2 regions of the Psychrobacter sp. KFRI-CH2-11 genome follow, and region 2 is predicted to be linked to the other one. Evidence: riboswitches for the same ligand, from Rfam matches in the RefSeq annotation. Region 2 holds a riboswitch; the other holds the start of a gene.
The links. A riboswitch is a leader RNA that binds a small molecule or an ion and turns the genes downstream of it on or off. The one in region 2 is predicted to bind thiamine pyrophosphate.
Positions count from the first base shown of each region.

Region 1: another riboswitch for thiamine pyrophosphate. It lies ahead of thiC (phosphomethylpyrimidine synthase ThiC); the one in region 2 lies ahead of tenA (thiaminase II).

Region 1 covers NZ_CP151283.1:3,007,610-3,015,846, forward strand. Annotated here, with positions in the region: gene pstC (phosphate ABC transporter permease subunit PstC) at 1-621, opposite strand, end outside; gene pstS (phosphate ABC transporter substrate-binding protein PstS) at 831-1,997, opposite strand; TPP riboswitch at 2,270-2,386, shown strand; gene thiC (phosphomethylpyrimidine synthase ThiC) at 2,676-4,661, shown strand; gene AADH33_RS12480 (fructose bisphosphate aldolase) at 4,748-5,638, opposite strand; gene AADH33_RS12485 (EamA/RhaT family transporter) at 6,028-6,894, opposite strand; gene AADH33_RS12490 (ABC transporter ATP-binding protein) at 7,198-8,237, shown strand, end outside.
Region 2 covers NZ_CP151283.1:1,379,367-1,387,603, forward strand. Annotated here, with positions in the region: gene nrdA (class 1a ribonucleoside-diphosphate reductase subunit alpha) at 336-2,612, opposite strand; gene AADH33_RS05780 (YbeD family protein) at 3,147-3,524, opposite strand; gene AADH33_RS05785 (class I SAM-dependent DNA methyltransferase) at 3,606-4,304, opposite strand; gene tenA (thiaminase II) at 4,431-5,078, opposite strand; TPP riboswitch at 5,201-5,312, opposite strand; gene AADH33_RS05795 (TetR/AcrR family transcriptional regulator) at 5,435-6,025, opposite strand; gene AADH33_RS05800 (multidrug effflux MFS transporter) at 6,012-7,259, opposite strand; partial or broken gene AADH33_RS05805 (transposase family protein) at 7,462-7,845, opposite strand; gene AADH33_RS05810 (transposase family protein) at 7,854-8,237, opposite strand, start outside.

The sequences.
Region 1 (8,237 bases), 1.5 Mb from region 2:
ACCCATGCCATAAGCTGACTCTTTGAGCAGGTCTGGCACCACAGAGAAAACATCGCGCATGGTGGCGGCGATAAAAGGAATGATCATAATGGCAAGGACAAGAGAGGCGGTAAACATGCCCAATCCCATTGGCGCACCGGTAAACAGCTTACCGATGATAGGCAAAGGGCCAACGTGTTCGATAAACCACGGCTGAATGTGATCGCCAAAAAACGGCGCAAAGACAAACAGTCCCCACATACCGTAGATGATAGAGGGAATACCTGCCAGCAGCTCAATGGCGATGCCGAGAGGCTTTTTTAAAAAGTTTGGACACATCTCGGTCAGGAATATCGCGATACCAAAGCTGACTGGCACGGCAATTAAAATAGCGATAAAGGACGTCACCAGCGTGCCATAGATCGGCGCTAGCGCACCGTACTCATTAGCGACCGTATCCCAGTTATTACTGGTATAAAACCCAAGGCCAAATGCTTGAATGCTCGGCCAAGCGCCAATGATCAAAGAGAGCAAAATACCGCCCAAAGATAGCAGTACGAGAATGGCAAATGCCTTGGTGGCATTGACGAATAGTGCGTCGTAACGTTTTTGTTTTGCCAGTTGCGACCTTAAATCATTCATAAGTGTCTCAGCATTAAATAATATTAAATCAAAATCTTGAAAAGACTCATCAGGTCTTATCACAGCAAACGAAACCTTAATAAAGGGTGCTATTAACGGTAATGGATGACGCTATTTTTAAATTTGTTGTGATAAAACCTTTGAGACAACCACCGGAGAATAGGTGTCTCAAAGGGGCTTACAAGTGCTGCTATACATATATAGAAAAACTACTGAGCCGGTGTGTAGACGGGTTGACCATCACGACCTTTGACTTCATTCCACTTGTCTTTAAACAGTGCCACTGCGGTATCGGAGAAAGGCACATAATCAAGCGCCATGGCACTATCATCACCTTGGGCATACGCCCAATCAAAGAAGTTCAGCACGCCAGCCACTTGCTGCGGGTTTTCTGGCTGCTTGTGTACCAAGATAAAGGTGGCAGCAGCGATGGGCCACGCTTGCTCGGTCTCAGAGTTGGTGATGACTTTATAAAAGCCTGCTTGCTGTGACCAATCAATGTCACCTGCCGCGGCAAAGGTCTCAGCGGATGGCTGTACGAAGTTGCCCGCCGCGTTTTTTAGGGCAGCGTGTGCCATGTTGTTTTGCTTGGCATAAGCATACTCGACGTAGCCGATAGCGTTTTTCATACGGTTGACGTAACTTGATACGCCCTCGTTGCCTTTACCGCCTGCCCCTGTGGCAGAGGTAGGCCATTTGACGGTTTTATCGACACCCACGCTGTCACTCCAATCGTTTGAGACTTTGGCCAGATAATCGGTAAAGTTAAAAGTCGTGCCTGAACCATCTGAGCGAAACACGGTGGTAATGGCAGCATCTGGCAGGGTCAAATCTGGGTTCATGGCAGTGATAGCAGGGTCATTCCATTTACTAATCTTACCCAGATAGATATCGGCTAAGGTTGCGCCGTCCAGCTTTAGCTCACCTGGCCCCACGCCATCGATATTGACAATCGGTACCACACCACCGATAACGGTCGGAAACTGAATAAGGCCTGCCGCGTCCAGCTCTTCAGGGGTCATCGGGGCGTCAGATGCGCCAAAGTCGACGGTTTTTGCTTGGATTTGTTTGATGCCACCTGAGGAGCCGATAGACTGATAGTTGACCTGACCGCCAGTCGCGGCATTATAGTCATAGGACCATTTGGCATAGATAGGCTGCGGGAACGACGCGCCCGCACCAGTGATGTTCATGGCGATGTTTTCAGCTGATTTAAAATCGCTTGCTGGAGAGGATGTCGCTGTGTTGGTGGTTTCGGCCACTGTCGCCGCGCTGGTGTCACTCTGCGCTGCTGACTCTGCGGTGTCGGTGGATTTATTACAAGCGGTGAGTACTAAGGTGCAACTAACGGCGACTGCCAATAACGAATAACGCATGTAGGACTCCTAAAGTTTAACAACGATTGAACAAAGCATGATTGGTGGCATGTGTGACATCTTGACAAGTTTTTATGACAGTTTGATGACAACCGCCCAACTCTTTTATATGCGTGATAAATAGGGTCAAATCAGTCGCCGCTTAAGGCTAACGCTCATTAGCCTGCGTGTCATGATTCAGAGCCTCATGCGCACGTTGACTGACATACCGATGGTCAAACACCAGTAGCCCTCACGGCAGAAGTTTGTTAGTATGAGACTGATTTACAACACTGACAGACTCGGGGTGCGGTGTACGAATGGCTGACTGCCTTTGTACATTCGCTGAGAGATCACCCGCCGAACCTGATGCGGTTAGTACCGACGCAGGGAAGTCTTCAGCACTGTATTATATAAGGCAGACACGGGCAGAAATGCCCCGTTATCCTCATGACTGTTAGCCTAAATGCCCACTTTGTGGTGCTAAGCTTTATAGCGTTAAGTAGTGCGAAGCAATGATGAGAGATACCAAGCGTCGCTTACAGGTTGATGACATCCTCCGCGAAGGCAGGTTTTTGCGATGATAGATTTGACAGCCAGTGACGACGACGCAGCAAAAATTGCCTAGATGATAAGTGCTACCCCCGCAGCTTCTGGCGGTGTTGCTTTTATTCAAAAACCAACACGCTAGGACAGCATATGACAACCTCAACCCTACCTCCAAAGACCCAGCAAAACGCCTCTGACAAAAAAGCCGACGCCCTAAAAACCCCTGCGCACCGTAGCGCCAGAGACACGCGCTTTGAAGAAGACGCGCGCGACCTACACCGCATTCTCCCCGCCTCGCAAAAAGTCTATATCGAAGGCTCTAGACCTGATATTCAAGTGCCGATGCGCAAGATCACTCTGGACCCCACCCCCATCCAAGGCGTTGATGAATCCGACTGGGAGCAAAACCCGCCGTTTTATGTCTATGACACCTCAGGCGTCTATACCGACCCTGATGCCCAAATTGACCTAACCCGCGGCTTGCCCAAACTGCGCGAGGGCTGGATAGCCGAGCGCGGGGATACAGAGCAGCTAAGCGGTTTGTCCAGCTCATACGGGCAAGCGCGTGCGCGTGATATCACCACAGCCAATCTACGGTTTACCCATATCGATAAGCCGCGCCGCGCCAAAAAAGTCAATGGTAAAGCAGGCAATGTCACCCAGATGCACTATGCGCGCCGCGGTATCATCACCCCTGAGATGGAATATATCGCCATTCGTGAGACGCAAAAGCAGCATGAGCTGACCGATATGCGTCAGCATTACGGCGAGAGCTTTGGTGCCAATACGCCAAAAATCATCACCCCTGAGTTTGTGCGTAGTGAGGTCGCGGCTGGTCGAGCCATCATCCCAAATAATATCAATCACCCTGAGTCTGAGCCGATGATTATCGGTCGTAATTTTTTGGTAAAGATTAACGCCAATATCGGTAACTCAGCGCTCGGCTCCTCTATCGATGAAGAAGTTTCAAAAATGACCTGGGCGACGCGCTGGGGCGCTGATACCATCATGGATTTGTCGACAGGCAATCATATCCACGAGACCCGCGAATGGCTGATTCGTAACTCGCCTGTGCCCATCGGTACGGTACCCATTTATCAAGCATTAGAAAAAGTCGACGGCATCGCCGAAGACCTGACGTGGGAGATATTCCGCGATACACTTATCGAGCAAGCCGAACAAGGCGTTGATTACTTCACCATTCATGCAGGCGTGCTGCTGCGCTATGTGCCACTGACGGCCAATCGACTCACAGGTATCGTCTCTCGCGGCGGCTCTATCATGGCGCAGTGGTGCCTTGCTCATCATACAGAGAGCTTTTTATACACCCATTTTGAAGAGATTTGTGAGATCATGAAGCAGTACGATGTGGCTTTTAGTCTAGGCGATGGTCTGCGTCCTGGCTGCTTGCAAGATGCTAATGACGAAGCGCAGTTCGGTGAGCTGCGCACGCTTGGTGAGCTGACAAAAATCGCATGGCAGCACGATGTACAGGTGATGATCGAAGGCCCCGGACATGTGGCGATGAACCGCATCAAAGAAAATATGGACTTGCAGTTAGAGATTTGCAGCGACGCGCCGTTTTATACTTTAGGGCCGCTGACCACCGATATCGCACCCGGTTATGACCATATCACCAGTGCCATCGGTGCGGCGATGATTGGCTGGTTTGGCACCGCCATGCTCTGTTATGTGACACCAAAAGAGCATTTAGGACTGCCGAATAAAAAGGATGTGAAAGACGGTATTATCACCTATAAAATCGCCGCGCATGCCGCTGATCTCGCCAAGGGCCACCCAGGCGCGCAAGCTCGCGATAATGCCTTGTCTAAGGCGCGTTTTGAGTTCCGCTGGGATGATCAGTTCAATCTAGCGCTCGACCCTGATACCGCCCGCGAATATCATGACGAAACGCTGCCAAAAGACGCGCACAAGTCGGCGCATTTTTGTTCAATGTGTGGCCCTAAATTTTGTTCGATGAAAATTACCCAAAACGTCCGTGAGTACGCCAAAGGTTTGGATGCGGCAGAAAGCTTAGGCACAGAGGCAATGAGTGCAGCTGAGATTGAACAAGGTATGAAAGAGATGACTGAAAAATATCATAGCGAGGGGCGACAGCTATATAAAGAGGTTTAAGCGATTAATGTTAATCCTTAATTCACAAAAAAGCGCTACTCATAAGTAGCGCTTTTTATTGCAAACTATTTTATCTTTACATTAGATTAAACCTTTGACGCTTCGTAAATCTCTTCAATTGAGGCATTCATGGTATCAGCAAATTCTTTATCGCTTTGTTGTTTGCTCAACCCTTCGGTAAACGCACGAGAGAAGCTGGCAATCATACCGGGGTTTTGCTTAAGCTTTTCGCAGGCCTCACGACGACTATAACCGCCAGATAAGGCAACGACTCTTAACACTTTTGGATGATCGATCAGCTCTTGGTAAAAACCCTCTTCTTCTGGCAAGGTTAGTTTAAGCATCACTTGATGGTCGTCACTTAGACGCTCAAGGTTACGCAAAATATCTGCTTTGAGTATCACTTCACACTCATGCTTTTGGGCACTATCGATATTAACCTCAGGCTCTACGATGGGCATAAAACCTTTGGAGAGGATTTGCTTAGCCACATCAAACTGCTGCTGTACCACCAGCTCAATCCCATCGACGTTAGGCTCATAAATCACCGAGCGCATCTTGGTACCAAACACCGGATAGTTTTTGGCTTTATCCAGTAGCGAGTCTAGCTCTGGCATCGGGCGCATGACTTGTACGCCGCTCATTTGCTCGGCCAAACCCTTATCCACCTTCAAAAACGGCACGATGTTTTTATCTTCCCACAGATAATTTGCCGTTGGCTTGCCATTGACCTCACGCTCCATGGTGTCTTCAAATAAAATCGCCCCCAGCACGCGCTCGTTATCAAAGCAGTCGCAGGTCATGATACGCGCGCGCATCTCGTGCACCAGATCAAACATCGCGTCATCATTGTCATAGGCATCGCTGCTGATGCCGTAGTTTTCTAGGGCTTTTGGTGTGCTGCCGCCACTTTGATCAAGCGCGGCGATAAAACCTGAACCATCCTTTATACGCTGTCGTTGTTTTTGGTATTCCATTGAAAAGGTATCCTATTTTTATTCATTAAAACCAAACATCACCAATTGGCTCAATCTATATGAGCCTTGCTATTTGTAGATAACCTTACCATAGGATGCTGTATCTACCTATATAGGATGCGTGACAGCGCCGCCAATTTTTATGATATATCAGTTAAAAATAGCCAGTTGAAATAGCCAGTTGAAAATAAAACGGTTATAAAAATTTGAACACGCTACTGGTATAAGTTTTGCTGGCGTGCAGCGTTCTCAGAGGCTGCGCAATCTACGTTTAAAAACAGTACCCCAGTAGCGCCATGCTCTTTTTAGAGTACATCGACTATAGGTATAAGAATTTTATGCCAAATCATGTACACCAAAGCCTTACATCAAACTCTTATGCCAAAACCTTATGCCAAAAACAGTACCGCCACACAGCCAATCGCTAGCAGCAAGCCTAGCACATTGATACGACCGAGGCGCTCTTTAAACACAGCCACACCGATGAGCGTCGCGACGGCGATGACCCCGACGTTCATCCCAGTAAAGACAATACTGGGAGAGTCGGACAATACTTGGTGGGCGCGCACGTACGCATAGATATTGCCCATGTTTAGAGCGCCCAGTAATAGCCCTGCTGCCAAGGCATTACCCTGCCAACGCACGCGTGTCACAAGCAAATAAATCAGCAATAACAATCCTGCGACGCCAAAGCTGACAAACAGCGTCAGTGGAAAGGCCGTGCCTTGTTTGGCGACTTGTTTAAACAAGATATCGACGATGCCATAGCCTACCCATACGCCAAATAGCCATAGCGGGGTACGCGCGGCGGGCGGGCTTATACTAGCGTGCTCGCCGCTGCCGGTATGTTTGGGCCGGTAAACCAACGCCCCCAACGCCAAAAACCCTAAGACCAAACCGAGCACTCGCGTGCCCGTCAGCACCTCACCAAATAATAAAAAAGCGGCGATAATAGGAATAATCAACGACAAGCGCTGGGCGGCGTCGGTTGCGACCATGCCGACCGATGCAATCGCACGGCCCAAGATAATAAAAACCGTCGGCAGCAGTATTCCCAGCGCCAGAATGATGCCCCAAGCGTTGCCAAGCGTGCTGATGCTGCTGACATCTGGCGTTAATAAAAACCATGTCAGCAAAAAAGCCACAGGATAACCTGCGACGATGGTCTGGCGAATATCGATATTTTTTTGCCGCAGGATTTTGAGCAGTACCGAGACGGCCACACTGCACAGTACTGCTACCACCAAATACATCATAACCCCTACCTCTATCCTTTATTCATGTCAGAGCAACATCGCGCGTCAGCAATATGAAAAGCCATAGCAAACAATACAAAAACCATAAAAAGTAACAAAATATTTCCAATACAACAATGGCTTTTTGGTGTTTTATTGTGCTGATATTCATGGCACCCGTGTGCATGCAATTACAATTAGCCTGCAGGTCTGACAGGGAATTTTGCTAAAATAGCCAGCACTTCCTATCACAAAGTAAAGATTCAAAATAACGACCGTCATCGTTTGTTTTGGCGTACTGCTATTGATGTTTTATCACTGCCTATGAATGCTCTATTTCGCTTTTTTGAAAACCGCTTACCGGCCTTCCCCACCACCCCCATGCCGCTGCCTTCGCCTCGTGACGGTATGCTGCAGTTTTTGTGGGCTTGCACAAAGGGGCTGCGCAGCTGGCTGCTGTTGTTTATGGTGTTGTCAGCAGGCATCGGCATCTATGAAGCGATGCTGTTTGCATGGATTGGCGATATCGTCGATTGGCTTGGCGTCTATACGCCGCAGAACTTATGGCTAGAAAAAGGCGATATGCTGCTGCTGATGCTGGCGGTGATGATTGTCAGCCCGTTTTGGATTGCCTTATCCTCGTTTATTCATTTTCAGACCTTGCAAGGCGTGTTTCCCATGCAGATGCGCTGGCGTTTTCATCAGCGTATGCTTGGGCAGTCCATGCAGTTTTATCAAGACGAGTTTTCTGGACGCGTCTCAGCCAAGGTCATGCAGACCGCGCTTGCGGTGCGTGATACGGTGATGACGGTCACAGATATGTTTATGTATGTCACCGTATATTTTGTGACCAGTGGCATTATTTTATTTAATTTAGACAGCTTGTTATTGATTCCCTTTATCCTCTGGTTTGGGTTGGTGGCGCTGGCGATATGGTATTTTATTCCAAAACTCAAACAAACCGCCATCGTACAAGCAGACGCGCGCGCGTTGATGACCGGGCGTATCACCGATGCCTATGCCAATATCATGACCGTCAAGCTGTTTAGCCACTCACGCCGTGAGCTTGGTTATGCCAAAAACGCCATGGGGCAATTTTTAGGAACGGTACATGCGCAGATGCGCTGGGTCAGTTATTTAGAGATTTTCACCCATCTTATCAGTGTGATTTTGGTCAGTAGTACCGCAGGGATTGGCCTGTATCTATGGCAACAAAGCGCGGTCGGGGTTGGGGCGATTGCCGCGGCGACGGCGATGGCGCTCCGACTCAATGGCCTGACGCGCTGGATCATGTGGCAGACTGCCAGCCTCTTTGAGAGTATCGGCACAGTACAAGACGGCATGCGCACGCTATCCGCGCCGCA
Region 2 (8,237 bases):
CGGAGCCAATTCTGAATTTAGAAGAAAATCGACTAGGATGAGTAAAAGCTCAAGACTGAACTTTGTAAAAAAGTTCATAATGTTGTCCTCATAAAATGGTGACTATTACTTCACGATTTTATTTGGACAAGAGATATATCTTCTACTACAATACAGGTCAGCTTTGGAAAGCGTATTGCTAGCACATATCACTTGTGAAAGTCAATAGCCTTAACTCCCGGATAAAAATATTGACGTATTTTCTATCCCCAAATGGCATAGTCGATTAATCTTCTATGCCATTTTTAATGCCTGATAATTAAAAGCAGACATTAAAAATCGAGAGTTAATAACCTTTAAATCTTACAAGCCCCGCCAGCACAATCATCTTCCATATCTGCTTGCGCATCGTTGGCACCATCACGAGTGTTATGGTAATACAAGGTTTTTACGCCAAGCTTATACGCATTGAGCAAGTCTTTGAGTAGTACCTTCATTGGTACACGCTGACCATCAAAGCGCGCCGGATCGTAGTTGGTGTTGGCCGAGATACTTTGATCGACGAACTTTTGCATGATAGCGACCAGCTTGATATAGCCATCATTGTTTGGCATTTGCCATAGTAGCTCGTATTGACCTTTTAGCTTGTCAATCTCAGGCACCACTTGCTTGAGGATACCGTCTTTTGACGCTTTGATAGACACCAGACCACGTGGTGGCTCGATACCGTTGGTGGCATTGGCGATCTGACTTGAGGTCTCAGACGGCATCAAGGCGGTTAGCGTAGAGTTGCGCAGGCCATGCTCGGTGATTTCCTTACGTAGCGCTTCCCAATCGAGATGTAGCGGCTCTTGACAGATTTTATCCAAGTCTTTTTTGTAGGTATCAATCGGCAAGATACCTTGCGAGTACGTGGTCTCGTTAAAGGCAGGGCAAGCACCTTGCTCTTTGGCCAATTTGTTTGAGGCTTTGAGCAGATAGTACTGTAGCGCTTCAAAGGTTTGATGCGTCAGACCCAAGGCCGAATCATCTGAGTAGCGCACGCCATTTTTGGCCAAGTAGTACGCATAGTTGATCACGCCCACACCTAAGGTACGGCGACGCATACTGCCGTTTTCAGCGGCTTTGACTGGATAGTCTTGATAGTCGAGTAGGGCATCTAGTGCACGGACGATCAGCTCTGCTGGCTCTTCGATGTCGTTGACGCTCTCGACTTTACCCAAGTTGACCGCCGATAGGGTACATAGGGCGATCTCGCCAGTCTCGTCATTGATATTGTCAAGTGGTTTGGTCGGTAGGGCAATCTCCATACAGAGGTTTGACTGGCGAATCGGTGCGACGGTCGCGTCAAACGGGCTATGGGTGTTGCAATGATCGACGTTTTGGATATAGATACGGCCAGTGCTGGCGCGCTCTTGCATCATCAGGCTAAACAGCTCAGAGGCTGGGATCTGGCGGCTACGAATGCTTGGGTCTTGCTCATACTGGGTGTATAGCGCTTCAAATTTGTCCTGATCTTCAAAAAACGCATCATACAAGCCTGGGACATCCGAGGGCGAAAACAGCGAGATGTCTTGGCCTTTGATCAGGCGAGTGTATAGCGTTTTGTTGATTTGCACGCCATAGTCCATATGACGGACGCGGTTGTCTTCGACGCCGCGGTTGTTTTTGAGGACGAGTAGCGACTCAACTTCTAGATGCCATAGTGGGTAAAACAGTGTTGCAGCACCGCCGCGAACGCCGCCTTGTGAGCAGCACTTCACCGCAGTTTGAAACAGTTTATAAAAAGGAATACAGCCAGTATGCTGCGCTTCACCGCCACGAATAGGGCTGCCAAGGGCACGGATACGACCAGCGTTGATGCCGATACCAGCGCGCTGTGACACATAACGCACGATGGCGCTGGTGGTGGCGTTGATAGAGTCTAGGCTATCGCCGCATTCGATCAAGACGCACGAGCTAAACTGACGCGATGGCGTGCGCACACCCGACATGATAGGCGTCGGTAGGGAAATCTTAAACTGTGAGGTCGCATCATAAAAGCGTTTGACATAGCTTAAGCGGCTGGCCTTATCATAGTTGGCAAACAGACACATACCGACCAGCATATACAAAAACTGCGGGCTTTCATAAACGCGTTTGGTGACGCGATCTTGTACGAGGTATTTGCCTGCCATTTGCTCAACCGCGGCATAGGCAAGATTCATATCGCGCCAGTGGTCGAGGTACTCGTTTAACTCGTCAAACTCTGCGCGGCTATAGTCGGCTAGGATATGCTCATCGTATTTGCCTGCCTCTGTCAGTGTCGTCACATGATCAAATAGGTGCGGCGGGGTAAATTTGTTATACGCAATCTTACGTAAGTGAAAGATAGCAAGGCGCGCGGCCAGATACTGATAATCAGGCGTCTCTTCAGAGATCAAATCTGCGGCAGACTTGATGATGGTTTCGTGAATGTCACGGGTTTTGATGCCTTCATAAAACTGAATATGCGACTTTAGCTCAACTTGTGAGACAGACACATTATCCAAGTCATGAGCAGCCCATTCGATTACCTTATGAATTTTATCCAAATCAATAAGCTCTAATCGTCCGTCACGTTTGGTCACTTTGATCTTGTCGATGTGTGTCATGTTGCCCTCTTAAGTTGATTGCTTATTGTGATGCGAAGCGGAAATAGCCCGCTGGCATGCTTTATGACGCTATAGCTGTCTTTTGGTGGTAGGGTGTTTTTTTAGGCAAAACTCTACCGCTACTCGTAGCAAATTAAAAATTCACTGAGCACTACATATAGCGTATTTGTTAGTAGGTAGGCACAATATAGCGGGAAATTTTTGAAAATGCTATATTGATTTTAGTGGCAATCTATGTTGCCAAGAGGTTGCCGATGCCGCCAATTTTGGCAAAGGGTGATGGCATAAGGGTTAGGCGCGAATAGCCTCGTGGATAATTTTTTTTGTAAAAATGTGGTAGACATTTACTTTTTATTGCCGCCCAAAAAATTGATCTATAGCCTTGTTTTGCAGCTGCACGATGCGGATGCAGATTGTACAGCAGACCATAAAAAATCGCCACCCATATGAGTGACGATTTAGACGAAAAACGGACTGGTTTTTTTAAAAGTCCATCAGCTCGTCGGTTAGCAGCGCTTATCGTGACAAAAAGCCCTACAACACCATGCGGACGGTCTTGGCGCTATCAAGAGCAGCATACAGCGTGTTTACTTGCTCAGCTTCGGTCAGATACAGATTGACGCGTGCTGAGTGAAAGCGGCCTGTTTTTGAGGGTTTGACATCTATCGAGGCCAAATCAAAATCAGGGAACTGACTACCGAGGATAAGCTTGACCTCGTTCAGTAAGGTCTCATGCTCGCCTTCATGACCGATGATACTCATCGGGTAGTTCATCGGAAAGTCCCACAGCTCTGGGTTTTGGATATCGGTTTTTTTGCCTTTTAGCACACCGTCGTTAGGGGTTAGGTCAGTGACATTGACCGCTCGGTGAGCAGTCGGGTTTTGGCCGTTATCTTTTGGGTCGTCACTCATAATGTTGCCTCGCTGTTATAAAAATACATTGTGCTGTTTATGATGGCGCAGCTGGTATTATTCAAGTGTCTCTGGCCACAGCTACTTTTTATAACCACAAATAGCCACATAATCACCACGATCATACCCTTCGATGACTTCCTGCACTTGGTCATTGGCATACATAGGGTGGGTTAGTAGGGTCTGCGCGTACTGCAAGTCGGTAAAGCCATTGGCCTGCATCAGTTTGATTTTTTCATCAGAGGTGCGCCAATTGGCAGAGCGGACCAGCTCGATAGGATAGGGGTTGGCAGGGGAGATGTGCGCGAGCAGGGGATGCGCCCAGCTATCTACTGCACTGGCCAGATTGTAAAGACTGGCAAAGCCGCTTTCTTTTGGGACGTCAATGAGGATAAGTTTGCCGCCAGTCTTTAGCGCGTCAAAGGCTTTTTTGATGCATAAGTCCAAGTCGCTGATATAGCTGACACTGCCATTAAACATAATGATGTCAAATTTGTTGGGCGCAATCTCACTGGTTTCGGCAGGGCTGATATCTACTTGCAAGCCGCGTTTTTCAGCGATTTTTGCCATATCTGTTGACGGCTCGATGCCGTGTTTGATAGGGATGTCATAATCCTTGGCCAGTAGCATCTCAAACAGACCGCTACCACAGCCGATAGATAGTATCTCGCTGTCCTTATCCAAAAAGTGCGCCACCAGCTTTAGTTCGCTGGCCAGTAAGTTTTGGTTATCCAAAAACCAGCTGTCGTATGCGCTGGCGTGTTCATCAAATGCTGCCATAAAGTCTCTCCTTGAGGGTGGTTGTTGTTTTATTATCAATCTTAAACAAAATGAATGTATAAAATACGATGCGAGTAGAACTATCGCTGATTTAAAGTCGATGAATCATACTATAAAAAATACAGTCTAAGATAAGTCCAACGCCTGCTGCCAAAAGCTGACTTCCATCCGCGCGGCGGTGTCAAATAAGCGCTGGAACTTATCGGCCTGTGCTGGGCTGGCACCTGCCAATAGCGTATCGATTTGTGCTTCGTTTTGCGCGGTAATGGCCTGAAAGTCATCACTAGAAAAGACATCAATCCAAGGCTGATAAGGGTTGCCCTCGACAAATCCGGCTTGTTTAATGCGCTTGCCAATCTCTCCGTAACCCATCAGACAAGGCGCAATCGCGGCGTACAGCTCCGCCAAAGAGCCTGACATGGCAGCGTCTAATATATAGCGGCTGTAGGCGATGGTAATAGCAGATTCAGGCGCGTGCTCGACCTCGTGCAAAGGGATGTCCCAAAGACGGCAAAAGTCTAGATACATGCCGATCTCCATATCGAGCATGGCGTTTAGTCCTGCTTGACCGACGCGCATTTGTGCCAGTGTATCGCTCTTATACACGCTCAGCGCCATCACGCGAGCATAGTGAATTAAGTATAGGTAGTCTTGGACAAGGTAATGACGAAAGCTATCAGGGGCGAGGGTGCCGGCGGCCAATTGTTTGACAAAGTCATGCTGAATATAGTCATCCCACGTGGGGCAGTTATGACGTAGTGTTTGGTAGTTCATGGTTTTTACTTACCTTTATAAAATACCAGTAAGCAAAGCGTAGGGCGCATAGGTGAAAAGACATGACTCATTCGCCAGTCTAAATAATATAGATTGGCAAATTGTGGCGTCAATGTGGCTTATATATCGGCACGCTTGTTTCCTACGTCAGTGCTAACTGCATCAGGTTCGCGGGTAACTCTCAGCCATGATTTTGATTGACGACAAAAAATCAAAGCACCCCGACAAGGTTTGTTTTTTGATAATAACGATAAAATAGTGTTTAAAGTAAATCCGCTCTATGATAGGCGAGAATAGCTACCATTAGCAAGTGATGCTCAAATAACCATATATAAAAGTGACCTACATTTAAAAATCTATTTTTTTGTCAGCTGTGCAATAGCAGTGCGATAAAGCATGAGCATGGCTTTAAAACGCCGCTCATACAGTCCTTCTGCATACAGTAGCTCCACACTCAAGCTGTCGATGACGCCCAGATACGCATCGGTATACAGCGCTAGCTGTGCAGAGTCAAGCTGATAAGGCTGCAGCGCTTGCTGTATTTGCTCAGTCAAGGCGGCAATATAGACATTAAACGTCGCTGCACTGCTATCGGTCAGGTGCACAGGTGCCGCATAAGCCATGCGAATTAAAAACCGCAGGGTAATCGCGTTTTCATAACGCGCTTCAAACGCGTGGCAATACGCCTCGCCAGGCGCGGAAGGCTTACTATCTGCTGCAAAGCATGACTTAACAAACGCGCACTCTGACTCGAGCGCGTCTTGTAGTAACTCTAAAAATATGGCTTCTTTGCTGGCAAAATGCGTGTAAATCGAGGCTTTGCGGATACCCACAGCCTTGGCAATGTCACTGAGTGACGCGCCCTCATAGCCATGCATAAAAAAAAGCGCAAACGCGGCATCTATAATACGCAGCTTTGCGCTTGAGCGTGGTTTATGGCTTTGCATAAGCCTCCTCTAATGATGGGGTCGCGGCAGTGGTGTGTGGCTTTTGAGACTTTAAGCCCAGATATACCAATGCCAAAATAATCGGTCCCATAGCCCCTAGCAAGAGCAACCAATATAACGTATGACTCTCGACCAGTTGTCCAGCGATGGGTGTGGCAGTCGATGAGAGTAACATAGGAATGGCGCCCAATAAAGCCGCACTCGACCCCAAAGCGCTACGCTGTGAGTCCATCGCAATCGCCATCAATGTCGCCTCTAGTACGCCAAGACCGAAGAGTCCTAAAGCAATACCAGTCACAATACCGATCAAACCCAGCGATAGTAAATAGGCTGCGATACAGACGGCACTACCGAGCATCATGACCCCAGCGCCGATTAGGGCCAGATGCGATGACGATGTTTTTTTGACCAAATACGCGGTAGAGGATGCGCCCAAAATCAGACTGATGCTGGTCAAACCAAAGACAAAGCCAAATTGCGCTAGGCTCAGGCCGTAGTCGGTTTGGTAGACATACGCAGAGCCGCCAATATAAGCAAACAAAAAGAAATACACCGCAGATAGAGCAAACAAATTAAAGACAAAGGTCTTGTTTGTTAAGATACCGACATAAATGCTGGTGATATTTTTTATATTTAACTGAATACGCTGGTCTTTTGGTAAGGTTTCTTTGATTTGGATGAGGGTGTTGATAAGCACCAGCAGGCCCAATGCTGCCAAAATAAACATCACGCCGCGCCAGCCATGATGCGCGCCGACGATACCACCGATGGCGGGTGCCACGATGGGGCCAAGCGCCACAATGGTATTTAATATTGCATAAATCTGCGCCGCTTTTGGCCCATCGACGAGATCACGCACCATGCTCATCACCACCACGATAGCCATCGACGCGCCAAGACCTTGCAGAATACGGGCAAAAATTAGGCTCTCGATGCTGTGCGACCACATCGCCCATACAGAAGCGCCGATATATGCGAGCAGCCCTATAAACAATGGTGTGATGCGCCCGATGGCGTCAGAGACAGGGCCAAAAACCAACTGCCCTAAGCCCATAAAGATGAGAAAGACGGTTAAAGTGATTTGGGTGGTGGCGTAGGAGGTGTGGAGATCTCTTGCCATGTTTGGCATAGAGGCCAAGTACATATCAATCGCTGCTGGGCCGAGCGCCACGATGATGGCAAGAGAGATGACGGTTTTGGTACTGATGTGTTTTACACGGGTTTGCTGATTCATAAAATTGTACTATGCACTATTAAATTGTATAACTACCGAACGGTAGGTAGTTATACGCTTAATAATACATAAAGGCAATAATTTTTTGAATGAAATGCTTTTGAGAGGATAGATGATGAGATGCAAAGACGGTTTATTGATTAATCAATGAAAGCTGTATGGTACTCATCAATAAGTAGACATAATAGACCTCTTGCAAAAGTCATAGATTAAGCTCGGAATTAATGATACCAGCAAACAGCTTCATTCTAAGATCATAGCGCTGACGACGGTTGCGATATTTATGAGCCACGATTTTAAACAACTTGATTAAGCCTATTTTGTGCTCAACCACAATACGAAACTTTGCCAGATAGTGGTTGGCTTGTTTGCAGAGCTCTAACAATTGACCACCACGAGGTTTCTTAAATGGTGTGAAAGTTTGGTTATGTAGCTTTGCTAACCCTTGATAACCACTGTCTGCTAGATAGTTAGTATTCTCAGGTAACCAATCAGGACAAGTATCTTTATACAGCTTAAAATCGTGGATTGACCCTTCACAGGTTTGCACATCAAGTATCAAACCAGTTTGCCAATGAACGATAACCTGCGCTTTTAAGGTGTGTTGTTTTTTCTTACCGCTGTAGTAGTCTCTTTGGTTTTTTTTGGACGCTCAATAGGGGTTTCGGTAGCATCGACAATGACGACTGACCAATTGATGTCGTCATCGACTCTACTAGGCAGCTTTTTAGGTAATTCAAACTTACCAGAGTCAATCAGTGTGTCTTCTACTTTACGAATGATACGGCTAGCAGAAGACTCATGAATACCAAAGTCCATACTGATATGATAAAGCGTGCGGTATTCACGCCAATAAGTCAGGGCTAGTAGTATCTGCTCCTTAAGACTGAGCACACTTGGTCTACCTGATTTGGTCTTAGATGCTTCATGCTTTTGCATGGCCTCAAGCATGTCATAAAAGGTGGCTTTATGAATGCC